3 regions of the Pelosinus sp. IPA-1 genome follow, and region 2 is predicted to be linked to each of the others. Evidence: riboswitches for the same ligand, from Rfam matches in the RefSeq annotation. Region 2 holds a riboswitch; each other region holds the start of a gene.
What was found. A riboswitch is a leader RNA that binds a small molecule or an ion and turns the genes downstream of it on or off. The one in region 2 is predicted to bind S-adenosylmethionine.
Positions count from the first base shown of each region.

Region 1: it holds a riboswitch for S-adenosylmethionine, as region 2 does, so the genes downstream of both, QSJ81_RS01425 (pyridoxal phosphate-dependent aminotransferase) here and QSJ81_RS03425 (trans-sulfuration enzyme family protein) in region 2, are expected to answer to the same signal.
Region 3: it holds a riboswitch for S-adenosylmethionine, as region 2 does, so the genes downstream of both, metF (methylenetetrahydrofolate reductase [NAD(P)H]) here and QSJ81_RS03425 (trans-sulfuration enzyme family protein) in region 2, are expected to answer to the same signal.

Region 1 covers NZ_BSVC01000001.1:320,619-328,181, forward strand. Annotated here, with positions in the region: gene QSJ81_RS01395 (LTA synthase family protein) at 1-382, shown strand, start outside; gene QSJ81_RS01400 (hypothetical protein) at 595-792, shown strand; gene QSJ81_RS01405 (YwbE family protein) at 867-1,061, shown strand; gene QSJ81_RS01410 (poly-beta-1,6-N-acetyl-D-glucosamine biosynthesis protein PgaD) at 1,096-1,443, shown strand; gene QSJ81_RS01415 (MATE family efflux transporter) at 1,460-2,803, shown strand; gene QSJ81_RS01420 (MetQ/NlpA family ABC transporter substrate-binding protein) at 2,858-3,673, opposite strand; gene QSJ81_RS01425 (pyridoxal phosphate-dependent aminotransferase) at 3,804-4,994, opposite strand; SAM riboswitch class I at 5,066-5,170, opposite strand; gene QSJ81_RS01430 (MFS transporter) at 5,342-6,628, shown strand; gene larAH10 (NPN-dependent 2-hydroxyacid racemase, LarAH10 family) at 6,641-7,563, shown strand, end outside.
Region 2 covers NZ_BSVC01000001.1:744,957-752,519, forward strand. Annotated here, with positions in the region: gene QSJ81_RS03405 (GNAT family N-acetyltransferase) at 43-672, shown strand; RNA gene ssrS (6S RNA) at 716-895, shown strand; gene QSJ81_RS03415 (C40 family peptidase) at 1,026-1,679, opposite strand; gene QSJ81_RS03420 (diacylglycerol/lipid kinase family protein) at 1,961-2,842, shown strand; SAM riboswitch class I at 2,926-3,028, shown strand; gene QSJ81_RS03425 (trans-sulfuration enzyme family protein) at 3,109-4,245, shown strand; gene QSJ81_RS03430 (DUF2292 domain-containing protein) at 4,259-4,606, shown strand; gene cysK (cysteine synthase A) at 4,769-5,707, shown strand; gene QSJ81_RS03440 (DUF190 domain-containing protein) at 5,881-6,228, shown strand; gene crcB (fluoride efflux transporter CrcB) at 6,264-6,629, shown strand; gene QSJ81_RS03450 (TetR/AcrR family transcriptional regulator) at 6,845-7,471, shown strand.
Region 3 covers NZ_BSVC01000005.1:398,585-406,147, reverse strand. Annotated here, with positions in the region: gene QSJ81_RS14710 (ankyrin repeat domain-containing protein) at 1-1,059, opposite strand, end outside; gene QSJ81_RS14705 (homocysteine S-methyltransferase family protein) at 1,212-3,593, opposite strand; gene QSJ81_RS14700 (methionine synthase) at 3,601-4,281, opposite strand; gene metF (methylenetetrahydrofolate reductase [NAD(P)H]) at 4,309-5,175, opposite strand; SAM riboswitch class I at 5,346-5,448, opposite strand; gene QSJ81_RS14690 (ParA family protein) at 5,763-6,533, shown strand; gene QSJ81_RS14685 (ParB/RepB/Spo0J family partition protein) at 6,523-7,434, shown strand.

The DNA of each region.
Region 1 (7,563 bases), 420 kb from region 2:
AAATCCTAGTCTTTATGAACGCTATGCCATTCCTTTTATTGTCTATGGAAAAGGCATTACTAAAGATATTTTTCCCAAGCAGGTATCAGGTAGCCATATTAATGTAGCGCCAACCTTGCTTGAATTACTTTCCCCCCAAGGTTCTGTGTATCATTCCCTAGGGAATAGTTTGACGCGAGGCAATGATATCGGCTTTAATTACGGACTTTGGGTTACTCACGATTCAATCGGGAGAATAGGAAATGAGAGTGCGGAAAGTGTGACGGGGACACAGCCTGAAGAGCCTCCTGATTTAGCTCTTATCCAGAAAGATATTGATGCCCGAAGGGCGATGTCCTGGTGGCGAGTTAAAAACGGGAAAAATATGAATGCTAAAGAATGATTTGAACAGGACTTACCAATACTATGTAGAAGTAATAATAACCAACTGACAAAGAGGTTTTAGAAAACCTGCTGGTATTGCGGACAATAAAGTTATAAGAGATTTCTCTTGTAACTCTGAAGAAACCAAATAAAAGTAGATGTAGAAGATTTACAACTAGCATATTGAAGGTGCAATTCGTCCAATATGTTATGTTATAAAGGGGAAGTAAAATGACAAGATCCTTTACCTTATATAGTGATCAATTAAAGAAGCTTTTGCTTCAAGTAGAACAAAATGTGCAAAAAAATCCGTTGGCCACTGACGGTATTACTATTATGATTTCAGATGGTGATCCTTGTTTAAAAGTGTTTCAAAAGGTGGGCCATGATTGGATTTATTTAGATCAAGAAGAGTTTCGTGAATGGTAAATGCCAAGAAAAAAGACCCTGTACATCTTTGATGTACGGGGTCTAAAGTTGTGCTAAAAAGAAGGAGCAATAGTATGAATGGGACAGAACGAAAAAATATTAGACCGGGTACGAAAGTGAAAATTGTGCAAAAACAAGATCAACGTACCGGGCGGTTAACGGAAGGTGTAGTAAAAGATCTTTTGACTAATAGCGCGATTCATCCTCGGGGCATAAAAGTTCGTCTAGTGAATGGTATCGTAGGTAGGGTGCAAGAGATCGTTGGTTAATGTATTCTTAGATTCATGAAGGTAGGAGAGCTATGTGGACTATATATTGGTTACCAAATCAAGAAAAGATCGAAGAAACAAAAAGAAGGCAGTTAGCAGAAAACTATTTTTTCAGGGGCTAAAATCTCTCTTTGTTCTGTTGGCGTGGGCATTTTTAGTATATTTATTCCAACCGTTTATTACTGCTGTAGTATGGTGGCAAGGATATCAGCGACTACTACTAGGGAAAGCCACTGCTGTAGCCGCCGTAGTAAAAGTATTTACGATGATAGAATATGTCGTTTGCCTCGGAGTTTTATTATTTTTGGCCATGCTTTCCTGGCAAGAGTGGAAGAAATGGCATTCTTTACACCTTGTGGAAAACGATGTAGTAAAAAAATAAATAATAGGTGTGAGATATGGAACAAACATATTCCTTAAAGGAAAAAACAAAACAGTTTACGATTATTTTAATTCCTATTTTGGTGACACAGGTTTTCATGTGTGCCATGACTTTCTTTGATACTATGATGTCAGGACATGCTAGTGCAAATGATTTGGTAGGCGTTGCCATTGGCTCAAGTATGTGGATGCCTGTTTTCACAGGGCTAAACGGAATTCTATTTGCAGTGGTTCCCATCGTTGCTCAACTTCTTGGTGGCAAACGAAAAGAGGAAATTCCCTTTGTTGTAATTCAAGCTGTATATCTAGCTGTAGCGATAGGAGTCGTTGTAATAATTGGTGGTGCCTATGCTGTCCAGCCTATTTTGAATAAGATGGAGCTTAATCCTGTAGCCTATGATATTGCGCAAAATTTTTTGAAAGCTATTTCTTTTGGTATTATACCTTTGTTTATATCGACAGTGCTTCGCTCGTTCATTGATACCTTGGGTTATACAAACATAACGATGCTAATTTCTATGGTTGCCTTACCAATTAACGTCTTATTTAACTATGTACTTATTTTTGGCAAGTTTGGTTTTCCACAGTTAGGTGGTGTAGGGGCTGGATGGGCTTCAGCAATTACTTATTGGTGCATTGTTATCATCAGTGCCTGCGTCATACAGTACCGGCAGCCGTTTAAGACCTACCATATATTTAGTCAGTTTTATCGATTCTCTCTTTCTGTATGGAAAGAACAGCTTAGAATTGGGATACCAATTGGTAGTGCTATTTTTTGTGAAACGAGTATCTTTGCAGTGATTACCCTGCTTATGAGTGAATTTAGCGAAGCCACCATTGCTGCTTATCAGGTAGCGATTAATGTTGCGGCCCTTATCTATATGATACCTTTGAGCATTTCCATGGCATTAACCATTGCCGTTGGGTTTGAAGTAGGAGGTAAAAGATACAAAGATGCTAGGCAGTATAGTTATATTGGGATTGGTATCGCATTGATTATGGCTGTGCTTGCTGCTCTAGTCTTATATTTTTGGAATGAGCAGGTAGCCTGTTTATATACAGAAGATGTAGCAATTCGTAATCTTGTACAACAATTTTTACTATATGCAGTATTTTTTCAATTGTCTGATGCAATTGCTACACCAGTACAAGGATCGTTACGAGGTTATAAAGATGTACGCATTACATTTATTATGGCGATGATTTCTTACTGGGTTGTAGGTTTGCCCCTCGGATATGTCTTAGCGCATCATTCCTGGCTAGGAGCTTTTGGTTATTGGATTGGATTGATTGTTGGTTTAGCTTTTGGCGCGATATGTCTATCAGCACGATTAGTTAGAGTACAACGTAAATATATGTAAAAAACTGCCCTTTTAACCAAGGGCAGTTTTTTACATATTACATATATTTAACTTTTACCAAGCGGCTGTTACAGAACCTTTAAAGTGCTCTTGTATAAATGCTTTTACTTCATCCGAGTGGTATGCTTTTATTAATTTTTGTACGGCTGGGTTTTCTTTATCTTTGCTACGTACGGCAATGATATTTGCATATGGGGAATTAATATCTTCAATGGCAATCGCATCTTTAGTAGGTACTAATCCAGCGGTAATTGCATAGTTGGTGTTAATGGCGGCAACATCCATGTCAGCTAAGGAACGAGGAATTTGTGCGGCGTCTAACTCCTTAATTACAATTTTCTTAGGATTTTCAACAATGTCAGTAACAGCTGCCTTAAGGCCAATTCCTGGTTTTAGTTTAATGAGGCCAAGTTTTTCTAACAATAGCAGAGCTCTTCCGCCGTTTGTAGGGTCGTTAGGAATAGCAACAACAGCGTTTACTGGTAGGTCGGCAATATTTTTTAATTTACTAGAGTAAATACCCATTGGGAAAATAACTGTATTTGCTAAGGATATGATATCGTAGTTGCGATCTTTGATAATGTTATCAAGGTAAGGTTTATGTTGAAAACTGTTAACATCGATATCACCTTGATTTAAAGCTACGTTAGGTTGAATGTAGTCATTAAATTCAACAATTTCAATTTTTAGGCCGTCTTTTTCAGCTATTTTTTTTACTTGCTCCATTACTTCTGCATGGGGGCCAGCAGTAACGCCTACTTTAAGTGGTTTTTCTATCTTTGCTGTACTTTGTTGACTGCACCCAGCAGATAAGCCTAGGATAAAGATGAGGGTTAACAAAAGGGAAATAAACTTAATTGATTTCTTCATAATGAATATACCTCCTATTTAATAATTCAATGGATTATTTTACGGAATCAGAAAGTATAACACTTTCTTAATTCCAAGTAAGAACGACAAGGCTTCCGCCTGCGTCTTAGGACTTGGCCTAAGCCAAGTCTTATCTTAATTTTTGCAATCTTTCTACTGCAGCTTCCAGTGTGGCTAATTGTTTGCAAAAGCAAAAACGTATAAAACGATGTTTGTCATTGGCATTTTCTTGATAGAAACTAGAACCTGGCACGACTGCAACGCCAACTTTTTCAGCTAAGTAGCGAGCAAAGTCGATATCGTTTTTCCAGCCGAAGGAGGCGATATCAGCCATAATGTAGTAGGCTCCATCAGGACGAATGCACTCAAAACCGATGGCAGCTAATTCTTTTAACATAAAGTCCCGGCGGTGACTATAAAAATCGACTAACTTTTCGTAATAAGTAGCAGCAAAACCCATGGCGTGAGCAGCAGCTTCTTGCAACGGTGCAGCTGCACCTACTGTTAAGAAATCATGCATTTTGCGTATGGACTGGCTTATCTCAGGAGATGCAATAACATAACCAATACGCCAACCTGTAACACTGTAGGTTTTGGATATACTATTAATAGTAATGGTTCTATCTGCCATACCAGGTAAGGTAGATAGAGGAATATGTTTGATTTCGTCATAGATGATATGTTCATATATCTCATCAGTAATCGCTAAAACATCGTATTGAATACAAAGCTTAGCAATCAAGTCTAATTCTTCTCGATTAAACACCTTACCTGTTGGGTTATTGGGAGTATTAATAATAATAGCTCTTGTGCGTTCAGAAAAAGCGGCGATTAATTCTTCTTGATTAAAGGAAAACGTTGGAGGATGTAATTGTACATATTTAGGTGTTGCACCGCAGAGTATAGCATCTGGGCCGTAATTTTCATAGAACGGCTGAAAAATAATAACTTCATCTCCAGGGTTAATCGTCGCCAAAAGCGTTGCCACCATTCCTTCTGTAGAACCGCAACACACGGTAATTTGTTTTTCTGGATCAATGTCAAGGTTGTAATCTCGTTTATTTTTCTTGGCAATGGCATCTCTTAGGGATTTGGTACCCCAAGTAATAGCATATTGATTGTGGTTTTCTAAGATTGCTTTAACAGCAGCTTCTTTGATTTCATCTGATGCAGGAAAATCCGGAAATCCTTGTGCCAAATTGATGGCTTTATGAGCAGTGGCAATACGAGACATTTCCCGAATGACTGATTCTGTAAAGCGGCTAGCTTTTTCTGAGGCGTATTTTCTTAGATCCTGGGTTGGTTGTGAATTATGGTTCATGCTACTTACTCCTTTTTCTTTACAATAAAAAATCTTCTTCATAAGATGAAGAAGATTTTATTTCAAAATAATCTTCATCTCCCAGGAATACTCCTGTTGGAATTGGCACCGTTCGCAGTATGCGGTGGTTGCCGTAGCTTCATCGGGCCAATCCCTCAGCTAACTCTTGATGAATATATGCTGTTATTGAAAATAATAGTAGCATGCGATCTAGGTCATGTCAAGTAGGTTTAAAAAGACAGATTCTTTTGTCAATTGACATGTAAACTTTACAAACGTATAATGTATTTAATGGAAAAGGGTCTCTCTTAGAAGGACTTAGATGCTTATTCCGGGAGGTAAATTTTATGAATCAGAAAAAAACCAATTTTCGATGGACCTTAGCAGGACTTATGTTTCTTATTAGTTTTGTTTCTTACATGGACAGAGTAAATTTATCCGTAGCCACTCCAAGCATTATGCAGGAATTAGGTTTTAGTAAAATGGATATGGGTTTAATACAAACCGCTTTCTTTGTCGGTTATGCATTTATGCAAATACCAGGTGGTATTATGGGAGAGTTTTGGGGACATCGTAGAGTCTTGGCTATAGCAGCTACTTGGTGGTCCATATTTACCGCATTGACGGGCGCTTGTAGTAACTTTACCTTTTTCGCTGCCACTCGTGCTATGTTTGGTTTAGGTGAAGGACCTATGGCGCCAGCTATAGGACGTTTTATTTATCGTTGGTTTAATCCTAGTGAAAAAGGACGTGCCTCTTCTTTCATGTTAAGTGGTGTATTTTTTGGACCGGTTGTTGGCCCAACTCTTACCGTAGCCTTAATGATGGCTTTTGGCTGGCGCTCTGTATTTGTGATTTTTGGTGTGTTAGGTTTAGTCATTGCCGGACTTTGGTATTGGCTCGCAAAGGATTCGCCTCGGACCAGTCCTTATGTTGATGTGGCGGAAGCTGATTATATAGAAGAAGGCCTCAGTGCGAATGCTGATAAAAAAGAATTGGCACCATGGCGTAGTTTCTTAGGATCTTCTCAATTTTGGGCTATTGGGATTCAATATTTTATAACAGACTATATTATGTTTGTATTTTTGGCCTGGTTGCCTTTATACTTAATGGAGGCACAAAATTTTTCACTGCAAAAGATGGGAATTGCCGCTTCATTTCCTTGGGCTGCACTTTGTATCGTAACGGCTACGTGTGGTTATATCAGTGATAAGCTGGTAGCGTCAGGTGTTTCTCGGTATAAGTCAAGAACCTTGTTAGGGATTTCTGGATTGATTCTGTGTTGTATGACACTTTATTTAGGAGCCGTAGCGACAACACCTTCCATGAACGTGTTGTGGTTGACAATCTCCCTCGGATCTCTTGGATTTACTTTTAATGCATCCTGGGCTGCTTGTCTTGACATTGGTGGTAAATTTGCTGGTTCAGTGTCAGGATGGATGAACTTTTGGGGCAACCTGGGCGGTATTGCTGCTCCTGTTGTTACGGCATGGATTGCAACAAATTATGGATGGCAGGCCGCCATTGTGGCAACTGCAGCTTCGGCTGTAGTAGGTATTATCGCATGGCTAGCTGTAAAGCCTGATGTGCCGTTGGCTGTAAAAGTAGAAGAAAAGCTGGAAAAAATTGCATAGGAGAGATGCTATATGTTAAAAGAATTTTCCTTTGGTTATGGTGATCAGGAAGTTACTATAGCCTTGCCTGAAGAACGTATCTTAAACGTGGTAGAAGGCAAAGCAGTTAAGGCTCTAGTAGATGTAGAAGCCGCTGTAGCCGCTGCACTAAATAACCCGATTGGCACACCACCTCTTAAGGAAGTAGTACAGCAAGGTGACAAGATTATGATCATAGCCAGTGATATTACTCGCAAATGGGTACGTCACGATTTGTTTTTACCAACCTTATTGAATGAATTAAATAAGTCTGGAGTACCAGATGAAGATATTTCTCTAATTGTGGCACTGGGTGCTCATCGACACCATACACCTGAAGAAAATGTGGCAACCTTTGGTCAAGAAGTGGTTGATCGTATTACCATCTTGCAAAGTTATGCTCCAGAAGCAGACGATTTTGTTTGTATCGGTCAAACGTCTCGGGGGAAAGATGTCTGTATAAATAAACATGTAGTGAATGCAGATAAGGTTATATTGACAGGTGGTATTGTTCATCATTTAATGGCTGGATTTGGCGGAGGACGTAAGGCAATTATGCCTGGTGTTTCTTCTTATAGCACGATTCAGGGAAATCACAGCTTGTGCCTTCATGATATAGTAGGGCAAGGTGTTAGCCTAGAGTGTATTGCGGGTAAATTAGAAAACAACCCAATGCATGCCGATATGTTGGAAATGGCAGAACTCCTTAAACCCGCATTTTTACTCAATGCAGTCTTTACCCCAGAGGGACAGTTCGCTTCTTTTGTGGCAGGTCACTGGCATGAAGCTTGGCTGCAAGGTTGTAAGACTGCGAGTGATATCTTTGGTGTTCCTGTAAACGGTAAAGCTGACTTGGTCATCGCTTCTGCAGGTGGATTTCCTAAAGATATCAATTTATACCAAGGGTCAAAAACAAT
Region 2 (7,563 bases):
AAGCATATAATACTATTTTTAGATTAAGGAGGTTATATAATTATGGATATTATATACCGTACTGGAAGAGAAGAAGATAGTCTCAAAATTGCTGAAGGAATCGATCGTGCATCAGGTGGCATTGTAGAATTTTTGTTTCATGATTTGCTAGATCAATATACGCCCACCCAAGTAATGGCGAAATCAATAAAAGAAAAGCAGGGAACTGATTCCTATGAAAATGCAATTGTTGCAGAGTATCAAGGGAATATTGTAGGCATTGTTTATTCTTATTCAGCCCGATATCATGGCATTACCGATAATACTAGAAGTTTCTTTCCTAATGACCGACTCACATTTCTAAAAGATTTCTATAATTCGCGAGTTGAGGATAGCTGGTTTTTAGATTCCATTTATGTAGATGGTGCATTTCGTGGCACAGGTATTGGGAGTAAATTAATTGAATTGACAAAGCAAAGAGCAAAAGACAATGGGTATAACAGACTAAGTTTAATGGTGATGGCTGATAATGCAGTAGCAAGACGAACCTATGAACGCAATCAATTCGAAATTGTAAAACATATCGATGTGCAAGAACATAGATTAATTCCTCATAAAGGTGGAATCTATCTACTGGTCAGTAACCTGAATGACAACATCTCCGATAATGAAAAGTTAGGCATCATGACTTGATTTTCTGACAATTCTGTGATATTATACGAAATGTAAAACGATAGTATTTCTAGGGTACACGTTACTCTTAGCTATGTTCAACCGACTCATCGATTTTGGGAGCCTACGATTATGTAGCTATCACGCCTCCTAGGAGAGGACGGTAAAAGCATGATTTTTAAAGCACCCACCTGCTGGATAGCGGGGTTTGAACATAGCAGGAAAACGATAAATTGGATGTACTATCTTTATAAGTTTTTAAGAGCATAGGTTGTAGCCTGTGCTTTTTTGTTTACGGCATAGTTAAGAGTATCGAGTTAAAGGAAAAACCAGCACTGAGTAAGTGCTGGTCTTCAAAGAAGGACTTTATCTTTTTACTTAATGTAACGACGCGCTCCAATATAATGTTCCGTGTAATAAGCGTCACTCAAAGAACTAATTGTTACTTGTTTTGCAACGGAACTATCATGAATAAATTGTTGATTACCCATATAGAAACCAACATGAGATGCACCAGGTTTATATGTGGTGAAGAAAATTAAGTCGCCAATTTGTAGATTTGATTTATCTACAGGAGTACCTATTTCATATTGCTCAGCTGCAGTCCGAGGAAGAGTAATACCATTTTCTTTCATAACAAGTTGGGTAAAACTTGAACAGTCAAGCCCGGTAACAGGTGATTCTCCTCCAAAGACATAAGGGACGCCCAAATAGGTTTTGGCAGTTGCGATTATAGCATTACCTTTGTCTGTATTAGTAAGTGACTTACCATCATTAGATGGTGCTAAAGGCGTGATATTGACGGCTGGATTTTGGAGCGGATTGCTTTTCCCTAATAAATTTCCTAATAACATGCCAATCAATACATTTAAGAAATTAAAGGAAGACGATTTATTATTGTCCGAAGACATAGTTTGGGATAATGTATCCAAAGGCGAAGCCGCCATTGCCGCAGGTATTGGCATAATTAAAGTGAAAGAGAAAGTGAGAAGGGTAAGAAGTATAATGGGCTTACGGTATTTATTCATATAATAACCTCCTATTTTAGTAGAGTGATAATTTATAATTACTAACAGAATAATAATACTGAAAAAAATGTATTATGTAAACAGGTAATATCTACAATTATCCTAGATAAAGAAGACTTGATTCATATGGAGTTTTAACTCCCACTTATAGAAGATGGGAGTCTTAGAGCGGTTTAGTAATCGGATAAATTGCTAGACTTTTATACTTAGAATGAAATACAATAGATTATATATAGGAAAGTAAGTGTATTATTGTTATTGCACCAAGGAGGGATCTGTGCTTGCGAAAGTTTATTCTTGTGTATAACCCTGTATCAGGTGATGCAAGTTTTAAATTTAAATTAGATCATGTGATTGAATGTTTTCAAAAAAAGGGATGTATCATCATTCCACTGCGAGTTAGTAATGAACAAGAGACTAAGAGTTTCGTTATGTTATCTCGGGAAATAGCTGTAGATGGCATTATTGCATCGGGTGGGGATGGAACCATTCATGAGGTGATAAATAGTATGCTTGAAGGTGAAATTGATTTGCCATTAGGCATTATTCCTAGTGGTACATCAAATGATTTTGCGGCTTATCTACAATTAGATAAAAATATTGAAACTTGTGTAGAAGTTATTACTGCAGGAAAAAGCAAAACCTTTGATGTAGGAAAAGTAAATAATAAATACTTTTTTAATGTTGCTAGTGCTGGACTGCTGACATCAGTAGCCCACAGTGCGGATAGTATGCTAAAAAATACACTGGGGAAAATAGCTTATTATTTAAAAGGCCTTGGAGAGCTGCCTAATTTTCGAGCTTTAAAAATGCGATTTGTTGCTGATGGCCAAGTCATAGAGGAAGACGTATTTTTGTTTCTTGTAATGAATAGTGGCAATGTAGGGGGATTCCCTAATCTAGTACCAGACGCTAAGATTGATGATGGTAAACTTGATTTATTTATTGTAAATAAATGTAATCTGCCAGAATTAATGGGTTTATTTATCAGCTTTTTAAAAGGCATACACTGTAATAGTAAATATGTTACTTGTATACAAGCCGAACATATTTACATTGAATGTACAGAAGAGGTAGATAGTGATTTGGATGGAGAGTTAGGTCCTAAGCTTCCCCTTGATATTCGGGTTGCTCCAGGAAAAATCAAAGTTTTTAGTATGTAACTGGCTATGATACCACCTTTAAAAAATTAGATAAGTATTGACAGAGATCATTTATATATGGTATTATCAAAAAAATAAATAAGCTCTTATCGAGAGTGGTCGAGGGACTGGCCCTATGACACCCAGCAACCGGCAGTAATGCAGTGGTGCTAATTCCAGCAGGATAATTATCCTGAAAGATAAGAGGAAGACGTTTTTCATTGCATAAACCTCTTTCCTCGGAAAGAGGTTTATTTTATTTAGAAAACATAAAATAGGAGGATATTATGAGATTAGACTCTAAAATTGTACACATTGGTGTCTGTACGGATACAAAAACAGGAGCGCTAAGCACACCTATCTATCAATCCGCTACCTTTCGCCATCCGGCTCTTGGTGAGAGTACTGGTTTTGACTATACCCGTAGCCAAAATCCTACAAGAAAAGTATTAGAAGAGGGAATTGCTACATTAGAAGGCGGTGCAGTAGGATTAGCCTTTTCTTCAGGCATGGCTGCGATTACAGCGATACTAATGATTTATAAATCAGGAGATCATTTAGTTGTAGTAGAAGACTGTTATGGTGGTACCTATAGAGTGATCGATAAGATATTCAGTAATTTTGGGTTAACGGTAAGCTTTGTAGACGGCAGTAGTAAAGAAGAGGTAGCACAAGCGATTACCCCTCTAACGAAGGCTATTTTGGTAGAAACACCTACCAACCCATTAATGAAAATTGTTGATATACGTGCTATAATTGCACTAGCGCAGGAAATGAATATTCATACAATCGTTGATAATACTTTTTTAACGCCTTATTTTCAACGTCCCTTAGAACTCGGAGCTGATATCGTAATTCACAGTGGTACTAAATATTTAGCAGGTCATAATGATCTAGTCTGTGGATTGGTTGTTGCTCGAGACGCTGAGTTAGGTGCCCGTATACGCTATGTACAAAATTCAACAGGCGGAGTTCTTGGGCCGAGTGATAGTTGGTTATTAATTCGCAGTATAAAAACCTTAGCATTGCGTATGGAAAAGCATAATGAAAATTCTCAAATTATTGCCAAATGGCTAAAAAAGCATCCCAAAGTGGTAAATGTATATTATCCAGGTTTAATGGAGCATCCAGGGAAGGAAATACATGATAGTCAGTCCTCGGGTTATGGAGGCATGCTGTCCTTTGTTGTTGATAATTCCCAATTGGCAGCGCAAGTATTGCGAAAGGTTAAATTAATTCGATTTGCTGAGAGTCTAGGCGGGGTAGAATCCCTTATTACATTACCAGCGGTGCAGACCCATGCGGATGTGCCTAGTGATGTTCGTGAGCGACTAGGAATATCGGACTGTTTATTACGTTTATCGGTAGGTATTGAAGATGCTCAAGATATTATCACTGATTTAGAACAGGCACTTTCGGAATAAAGGAGAAGTCAATATGAAGGAAAAAAGTTCATTTTCTGCAAAAGCACTTGCAGTCATTGATGAGAGTATCCAAAACATAGATTTTGGTGAAATCGTTTTAGTAGTGCAAGATGGACACATTATTCAGATTGAGCGTACTGAAAAAATTATTATTTCAAATCAGAAAAAAACCCAAACTGGAAAAGAGAAAAAAAGTATAGAGGAAACCAGTGTTCTTCGCAATAAAATATTAGGAGAACTATCTTCTTTAAAATATGGGCAGTTGGTTATAAAAATAAAGGATGGTAAAGCAGTTCAGGTTGAAAAAACCGAAAAGCGTCGTTTTCCTGAAGTCGAAGGAATTTATGGCGATGGTATTTAAAAAGGATTGACAAAGTTTGTTATTTGTGTTAATTTATATTTAATGAAATATTGAGCGGCTGATCAGAAAACTGAAGGCTAAGGAATGCTCCTTTTTGAGGGGAGCTTCCTTAGCCTTTTTCTTTTCGTAGCTAGCTAATAAAATTGGTGGAGGTAATTTACTATGGCTAAGATTGCAAAACAGTTGACGGATCTCATCGGTAATACACCGCTGTTGGAACTTACTAACTATAATAAGGAAAAAGCAATAGGGGCAAAAGTAATTGCTAAATTAGAATATTTTAATCCGTTGAGCAGTGTAAAAGATCGTATTGGTTATGCTATGATTGCGGAAGCGGAAAAACAAGGACTCATTAATAAAGATACTACGATTATTGAACCTACCAGTGGTAATACAGGTATCGCCTTAGCCTTTGTTGCGGCTGCAAAGGGCTACAAATTAGTTTTATGCATGCCTGATACTATGAGTATAGAAAGACGTAATCTACTGAAAGCCTTGGGCGCTGAATTAGTATTAACACCAGGTGTAGAGGGGATGAAAGGGGCTATTGGCAAGGCTGAACAATTGGTTGACGAAAATAGTAATTCGATTATCTTACAACAGTTTAATAATCCTGCTAATCCTGAAATACACAGGCAAACGACAGCTGAAGAAATCTGGAGAGATACAGACGGACAAGTAGATATCTTCGTTGCTGGTGTAGGTACTGGAGGTACCATTACGGGGGTAGCGGAAGTATTAAAAAAACGAAATCCTAATATTAAGATTGTTGCAGTAGAGCCATTTGATTCACCTGTGTTATCCGGTGGAAAGCCTGGTCCTCATAAGATTCAGGGAATCGGAGCCGGATTTGTACCTGCAGTAATTAACTTAGACGTTGTAGATGAAATTTTTGGTGTGCACAATGAAGATGCATTCACAGCAGCTCGAGAATTAGCTAAATCAGAAGGATTGCTCGTAGGTATTTCAAGCGGTGCTGCTACTTTTGCTGCGATTCAGCTTGCAAACCGGCCTGAAAATAAAGGGAAAAATATTGTCGTATTGCTACCTGATTCAGGAGAACGTTATTTGTCCACGGCTCTCTTTCAGCAAGATCTATAAGAAGTGGTACAGATCCAAGGTACTGATTTGTATAAAATAAGTGATGGAAGAAAGTGTCACGCTGAGCGCTGTGACACTTTCTTATTTTTCTAGCAAAAACAAAGATAAGAATGCAACATAAAAGATTTTGTTTTATAATAGAAAGAAGGTTCATTAAAATCAGGGGGGATACAATGCCGAAAATTACTAGTCAGGCTAAAAGGCTACGAATTTATATTGGTGAAACAGATCGCTATAAGGGAAAGCCCCTATACCAAGCGCTGGTGGAAAAAGCAAAAGAATTAGATATGGCAGGAGCTACTGTAGTTCGTGGTTTAATGGGTTATGGTGCGAACAGTCGTATACATACAGCAAAAATTCTAGATCTGTCTAGTGATTTACCTATAGTGGTAGAAATAATAGACAGCGAGGAGTATATGGATAAGTTATTGCCGTTACTTGATGAAATGGTGCAAGAGGGTTTAGTCATTATTGATGAAATTCAAGTAATTAAATATGGAAATAAGCCGCCTAAACGCTAATAACTACAATAGGTGAGGTGATAGTTTTGTTAAACGTGTTGGCGGTAGCGGTTGGGGGAAGTATTGGCGCAACTACTCGTTATTTGGTATCTATCTGGGCAGCTGGACGTTTTGGTACAGGATTTCCTTACGGCACATTGATAGTAAATGTTGTTGGCTGTTTTATCATAGGCGCTTTTATGGCAGCAACAACAGAAAAGTTTATTATAAGTCCTTATTGGCGATTGATTGTTACAGTTGGGTTTGTTGGGGGATTAACCACCTTCTCTTCCTTTAGTTATGAAACCTTTAAATTAATGGAGGACGGCAGTTTGGCGTTGGCAATGTATAATATAATATCAAATTGTATTCTAGGATTTTTTGCTACCTGGCTAGGGATTGGCACTGCGAGACTTTTTTAAATAAAAAAATTAGCACTCATTGTCAGGTTTGATTTGGAATGGTATAATTAAATTACTTAAATAAAGCTCTGCTTAAATATAGCAGAGCTTTATTTAAGTAATTTAATGACTGCGTAGTCCATAGTGCGCAGGAAAAATGTTGTAATAATTAAAAAATTTACATAGATGGTAGAAATTGCTCAAAAATAGTCTATAAAAATGATTTGGAGGCAGAAATGAAGCATTTCCGTGATACAATTGGTTCTCATGATTCGCAAAATAAACGTCAGCATATATTGCAGGCAGCTTATGTAGTTTTTTCTCGTAAAGGGTATCATCGTGCTACTGTTGATGAAATTATTGCTTTAGCTGACACGGGGAAGGGGACTGTATATAACTATTTTGTCAATAAAGAGCAGCTTTTCTATACCTTGATCAAAGAGTGCAGCGCTCCATTTCAGACTATTTTAGAAGATATCGTAAATTCTTCGGAACCTCCTTTTCAAAAAATTGAAACCATGATTAAAGCATTTTTAGAGTTCTACGTAGAAAATGCTGACTTATGGCGAGTGATGATGCATGAAGTGCGGGGGTTTGGAGTTACTGGATCGTCAAATTTTAGTCAAGAGCAACTTGATAAATACCAAACCTGTTTTTGTGAAACCATTGGAATGATCGAAAAAGTACTAGTAGAAGCAAAGGAAAAGGGGGCGATTCGCGCCAGTTGTGATGCGACAAGGGCCGCTCATTGCTTATTTAGCGTTATTGTTACCTTTGTATTTCGTTGTTTTGTTACAGAAGATATTAGCGAAACAGCTCATGCAATTACCGATCTTTTTCTTTATGGTGCAGCCTCTCAATGAAGAAATAATCGAACATGACTATATGGTTATGTTTTATATAGGGATAAATAACTAGTAACGTAAAGAATATATTATCTAGATTTGAGTTTTTC
Region 3 (7,563 bases), on a different contig from region 2:
AGTGCTAATTGTAGAAACTAATTTAATTTTGCCATTAGTAAGGTCTAGTTTTAGAGAGGGAATAGAACCGTTAGGTAAATTTATAATCGCAGTAGTTTTCTTTTCACCATCGAAATACTCTTCCCGCAGGGCATAGTTAGGATAAATTTTTTGTAAATCATCTAATGACATACCAATATGTATAAGGCCAACTTTGTTAACGGTGAGCCGAATTTCCTCGGGAGTTGTTGAGATGGATGCGGTGGCAGGTGATTTCTCTGTAGTTTTGGCTACGGGCGATAGTGTTGGCTTTTCTTCGACTTTAGGTATGGGCTGGATGCTTGGGTCAGCCCCAGCATTTTTAAGGATTTCAGCGATTTTTGCCTGCTGTTTTGAATAGGCTTCCATAAGTGAAGTACGGCCTTGCTTATCTTGTAAATTAGGGTTTGCCCCAGCTTCTAGTAGCATAGTAACAATATCTTCAGCGCCCATTGCAGAGGCGTAATGTAAGGACGTTCTGCCTTGTTTATCTTGAATATTGACAGCAGCCTGTCTTTCTAGTAATAAGTGGACTAAATCTGTTTTTTTGTAAAAAGAAGCTGATAGTAAGGCTGTCCATCCATCTGAATTTCGGGTTGCATTAATATTCATACCGGCATCCAGAAAGGCCGTTACTATTTCTTTATCACCACGTCCTGCATAAGAGACCAGATTTTTATCTTCAAAAGTAATGCCAAGCTGTACAATTTTATCAAGGGGAGTATTTGCTGTTACAGCTTCATGAGAAGCTCTGTATCCTAGAAAACCACTAGTTATAATTACGAAACAAAAAAGTATTAAAATTGCAGCGATTTTAATTTGATAAATGTACTTTTGTAGTAATTCAAGATTAGAAAAACTCTGGTCTGATTGTACTGTAGATTCCGAATTTGTAAGCAAGGGGCCCTCTTTAATGGGGGCTGTTTCAGGGGAATTTATACTATCTGCCTGTAGATCAACTTCAGAAATGTGCAATTCTTTCTCTGCACTTGCTAGTAATTCTTCTATATCTATTTGATCGATCGCTTCTTCATCTGCCATAAACTACCACCTATTATTTAATCAATCCGTACTTCCTTAAAATCGACATATTATTTTAAAAAGTTCCATACTGGTAGCGAGAATTCCTGCATTTTAAAAAATAAAAGCATCTTACTTTCATAATATAAATGAAAGTAAGATGCTTTATCTTTTTAGTGAATTGCCAGTAGTTTTTTGGCAATTGTGACAGCTTCGACACCATTTTCCGCATAGGCGTCAGCTTCTGCTTGTATTGCATACTCCTGGGTTAGTACTGCACCGCCTACAATTGTTTTGGCACTAGCATTTCCAGCTTTTAGCGCAGCAATTGTAAGGTCAATTTGAGGCATTGTAGTTGTCATTAGGGCACAGAGGCCTACGATATCAGCCTTGTATTTTAAAGCACCTTCTACAATTGCTTCTGGTGTAACATCTTTACCCAAATCAATTACAGTAAAGCCATTGTTTTCTAGGAGGGCAGCGACTATGTTTTTTCCTAGATCATGAATATCGCCTTTTACGGTAGCCAAAACAACAATACCAAGGCTTTTCGACTCATGAGCAGGTAAAACTTTCTTTATCGTAAGAAAAGCAGCACGCATAGTTTCTGCGGCAAGTAATACTTGTGGTAAGAAACATCGTCCACTGCCAAAATCAGTACCAACTTCATTCATGGCAGCTGTTAAGGCTTGTTCGCTAATTGCAACAGAATTGATTCCTTCATCCAGTGCTTGCTGTACTAAAGGAACAACAGCCTCTTTTTCTCCTGAGGTTATAGCCTGACGAATTTGATCAATGATATTTTTCGGTACATTTCGACTTTCTTCTTCCTCTGTCTGCTTATTGGGTGCATACTGCATACTGTAAGATCTTCCATTGGCGTCATGACCGAGAAGTAAGGAAGAGGCTGCTAAAGTATGCTGCATAAGCGGGTCATAAGGATTTAGTATAGGAGCATCTAGGCCTGCATCTAGAGCCATGGCGCAGAAGGTTGCATTAATGGCGTCTCTACGAGGAAGACCAAAAGATATATTACTAAGTCCCATCGTCGTTGGGTAACCTAAATGCTCTCGGTAAAGTTTTAATGCTGTCAATGCTTCCATGCCGGCATGGGCATCCGCAGCTGCTGTCAGAATTAAGGCATCTAAAACGAAATCACATGGTCTGAGACCTGCAGCAAAAGCAGCATGAATAATTTGTTTTGTAACCTGTAGACGCTCTTGGGCTGTTTTAGGCACACCCTTGGGACTAATTGGTAAACATAAGACGGCAGCGCCATATTTCTTGGCTAAAGGTAGGAATGTTTCCAAACGCTCAGGTTCTGCGCTGATAGAGTTTATAAGTGCTCTGCCAGGGTAAGCCTTAAGGCCAGCTTCTAAAGCCTTAGAATCGGTGGTATCAATGACTAGGGGAGCATCTACAAGCATGGATAACTCTTGAACTACGTATTCCATAGCTTCCGCTTGGTTAATACCAGGAACCCCCATATTAACATCAAGAATATGCGCTCCAGCACGAATTTGGGCTAAGGCTTCTTTTTTAACAGAGATAAATTGACCTGAGGCAATATCAGCAGCTAGTTGTTTGCGGCCTGTAGGATTAATACGTTCCCCGATAATAACTGTGGGATGGTTAGCACCAAGATAAATTGTTTTACTGCGGCTGGTTAAAGCTGTTGTTTTATTAAGTTGTTGCTTAGTAGACAAGGTTGTTACCGAGAGGTGACTGACTGCTTCGTGAATTGCTTTAATATGCTTAGGAGTAGTGCCGCAGCAACCTCCAATATACTGAGCGCCTGCGGCAACTAATTTTTGTGCCCATTGGCCCATTTCTTCTGGCCCCATAGGGAAAACGGTTTGTTTGTTTATAAGACTAGGCATACCAGCATTCGATTGAATACTAATAGGACAACTGGTGGTTTGAGCCAATTGTTCAACAATCGGTAATAGTTGAGCTGGTCCTAAGGAACAATTGGCACCAATCACATCTGCACCCATAGCTTCTAATATGATAGCAGCTGTAACTGGATCTGTACCTGTTACAGTGCGTCCATCTGCACCGTAAGACATCTGACAAATAATTGGTTTAGTAGAAGCTGCTTTGGCAGCTAATAGGGCTGCGCGCATTTCTTGGATATCAATGATAGTTTCAATCAAAATCATATCTACGCCAGCTTGATCTAATGCACAAATTTGTTCATAAAAAACGTCATAAGCGGAGTCAAAGGTTAAATCTCCTAGCGGGGAAATTAATTTTCCGGTAGGTCCTACAGAACCTGCTATCTTGGTTGTTGGCCTGCAAGCGGCCCGTGCCGCTTTTACAGCCGCGGTATTTAGTGCTTGTACTTTATCTTGTAAGCCATAATGTGTTAATTTTATCCGATTTGCACCGAAGGTATTTGTTTCAATAATGTCTGCACCATTATCAATATAACTTTTATGTATGCTAGTAATAACAGCAGACTGCTCTATATTCCATAACTCCGGGCAAGAACCTGCTGGTAATCCAGCATTCTGTAACATAGTTCCCATGGCACCATCAAAAATATAAATCATAAATAGTTCAATCCTTTCTCGCTAAGCAGTTTACTTGTTGACATTGTTGACAGTTAGCCTTTTTGGCAGGCGAAGTAGGGGCACTCTGACAAATATTAGGGGTGAGTCCGATTATAGCAGTAATGGATTTTCGTGGTAATAACATGCAAGAGGGTGTCGCGGTTACATTGATTTCATAGGCATGAGCCAAAGATAGAATTTGGGGTTGTACGGTAATATCCCATTGACCGTAACCAGGACTGAAGCGGAAGAGGGTCGAATAACCCTTTTGATTTGCTTGTTGTCTAAGTAAGTCACATGCTTGGTCCGCCGCCACTTCAACAGCTGTTGTACCAGCTGCATCTAGTAATAATCCTAGGGTATACTCGTCTTTTGTAAAGTATTCACTTACCATTTCCTCTAATCTAGATCCTATTGTAACAGCAATTACGATTACTTGTAGGCAATTTTTCAAGTGTTCAATTATTTTTATTGATGACAGGGTTAGCGGCTCTGGACTCATTATAGTAGCAGTGTTTGGATTATAATCGTAAATTTGCCATACTACTTTAGGCTGTGATATTATTTGTGCCTCAGTACAAGCTTGTTCTAGTAAATGGGGCGGAAACTCGGAAGCCTTGGTTAGTCCAGAATAGCGCTTGATTTCTTTCATATCTAGATTTTTCAATGCTGGATTGTAGATTGGCATAACACTCCTCCTTAGGTAGTCTGCTAGTTAGCGTAGCCCTGTTTCTTGAATGATAGTTTTAGACTGTTCTAGTTTGTTCATAGTATATAGATGTATGCCATCTACTTTATGGGCAATTAAATCGGTAATTTGATTACAAGCATATTCTATTCCAGCTTTTTCAAAATCATTTGGCGAGTTTTCATACTTTTCAATAATGCTTTGCAAAGGTTTTGGAATGGATGCTCCGCATAGACCATGAATTCTAGCCACTTGCCTACTATTTAGTAGGGGCATAATCCCCGCGCAAACGGGGACGGTAATATTGGCTTGTCTGATTCGATCTAGAAAGTTATAAAGGACAGCATTATCAAAAAATATTTGAGTAATGAGAAAATCGGTACCACTATCTACTTTTTCTTTCAGATGAACCGTGTCTTCCGCAAGGTTAGGACATTCTAAATGACCTTCTGGATAAGCAGCAGCTGCAATACAAAAATCATGTTGGGATTTTATGTGGGCAATTAGATTTTTTGCGTAAGGAAAGGTTGTTGTCATATTCTTTAGGGACCCTTTGTCCAGGGGATAATCGCCGCGCATAGCTAATATGTTTTGAATATTATGGGCTTGCAATTGGTTAAGCACTGTATCAATATCATCTTTTTGCGAATTGATACAAGTTAAATGAGCTAGAGCTTCTACATGATAGGTATTTTTGACTTTATCTGCAGTTTCAAGAGTGCGATCCGAGGCGCTACCGCCAGCACCATAGGTAATACTTATGAAGTCTGGGTTTAATGTTTGTAATCCTTCGGTAGTTTTAAAAATCGATTCTAAAGTAACCGTTTGTTTTGGTGGAAATATTTCAAAAGAGACAAGGGTTTTTTCTCGATTAAATAGATCACATAGTTTCATAATTAACCTCACATTATTATAAGTTATTGAAAAGCAACAGGCTTATCTAAAATTTTGGCTTCATCATAACAAAAACAAGAACTGTTCTTAGGTTTATATATTATAATAGGATAAAAAAACAGCCCTTTTCCTTGTTGAGGAAAGAGGCTGTTTTTTTAATCCGTTCTTTCCTCTTATCTTTCAGAATTGAATTCTGCTGGATTTAGCACCATTTGCATTACTGCCGGTTGCTGGGTGTCATAGGGCCAGTCCCTCGACCACTCTAGATAAGAGTATTTATTAAATTGGATATTATGATAAATTAAAAACAAAGGCTTGTCAATATTTTTAATTTATCATATTGATATTTATAGCGTATCATTTATACACTAAAGGTATAAAATACCTATTTTAACGAAGAAGATTGTGGATTAGCCATTTTACTTTACTATTTTATTATAAGTTACTTAAATAATAGTGCTTTTGCTTAAGATGACGGTTTTTTTGCAGGAAATGTTCTTAAGAATGTGGAATGAATTAGCATTATAGAAATTAGCAGCGAAAGTGCCGTTTCGTAGTCTTTCTTAAAATATAAATGAGAATATGGGGTGAACTATTTGGTAAAGGTAATTGCAATTGCCAACCAAAAAGGAGGCGTTGGGAAAACAACAACTTCTGTAAATTTGAGTGCATGTTTAGCAGACTTAGGTAAAAAAGTTCTATTAGTTGATCTTGATCCACAAGGAAATTCTACTAGCGGCTTTGGTTTTGATAAAACAAAAATTAAACAATCTATTTATGATGTCTTAGTAAATGATACTCCAATAGAAGGCGTTATTTTACAAACAAAAATTGAAAATCTAAAATTATTACCCGCTACAATTCAATTGGCAGGGGCGGAAATAGAATTAGTTTCCATTATGTCACGAGAAACAAAACTAAAAAGGGTATTGGATAAAATCAAATATAATTATGATTATATTATTATCGATTGTCCACCATCCCTTGGATTATTAACAATAAACTCTTTAACAGCGGCTAATTCAGTATTAGTACCAATTCAGTGTGAATTTTATGCACTAGAAGGATTATCCCAATTAATGAACACCATAACGTTAGTACAGAAAAACTTGAATCCTGCATTATCCTTAGAAGGTGTAGTTCTGACCATGTTTGATGCTCGGACGAATTTATCCATTCAAGTTGTAGATGAAGTTAAAAGTCATTTTCGTCACAAGGTATATCAAACAATTATTCCTCGTAATGTTCGCCTTAGTGAGGCTCCAAGTCATGGACAACCGATAACTCGATATGATCCTAAATCTAAAGGTGCTGAAGTATACACTGATTTGGCGAAAGAGGTGATTGATGATGAGTAATAACTCACAGAGAGGATTAGGGCGTGGTCTCGATGCGCTATTTTCTGGCTCTAATTCTGTAGAGGAAAAGCCTCTTGTCAGTAATATTTCTATCAATCAGATTATTCCTAATAAGTTTCAACCCCGCAGGGTATTTGACGAGGAGGCACTCGCTGAGCTTGTGTCTTCTATAAAGCAATATGGAGTATTACAGCCCATTGTAGTACGAAAAAGTAATAATTCTTATGAATTAGTGGCTGGAGAAAGACGTTGGCGGGCATCTCAACAAGCAGGTCTGCAGGAAGTCCCTGCTATTATAAAAGAATATACTGATGGTGAAATGACTGAGATTGCCTTAATTGAAAATATACAAAGGGAAGATTTAAATGCGATAGAAGAAGCGTTAGCCTACCGCCGTTTAATGGATGATTTTAATTTAACACAAGAGGAAGTTGCGAGGAGAATTGGACGTAGTCGTTCTGTAATTGCTAATATGGTGCGATTATTAAATTTACACCCAATAGTTCAAGATTATGTTTCACGTGGAACATTATCTATGGGACAAGCGAGACCTTTATTAGGTTTAGAAACATTAGACTTACAATTGGAAGCAGCTGAAATCATCATTGATGATGATTTATCAGCTCGCGATGCAGAAGAACTAGTAAAACGTTTGACAGAAAAACCTAAGCAAGCTAAACAGCAAACAAAAACAGTGGAAGATAAAGATTTTTTTGTATCAGAAGCAGAAGATCGGCTAAAAATGATCTTAGGTACAAAAGTAAAAATTAAGCCAGGTAAGTTGAAAAGTAAAATTGAGATTGAATTTTATTCTACTGAAGACTTAGATCGAATTATCGAAACATTAAGTGGGGATGAAACCCCTGTATCAAATAAGCCTCGCGGCACATTTGCTGTATAAAAAGTAAAAGTGTCAAATTATGTTTCACGTGAAACATAATTTGACACTTTTTGTAAAGTTACATTGTAAGCTTTTGGGATGATATGTCAGATTGTAAATAGGAGATGTGCTAATTCATTTGCAAGAGTT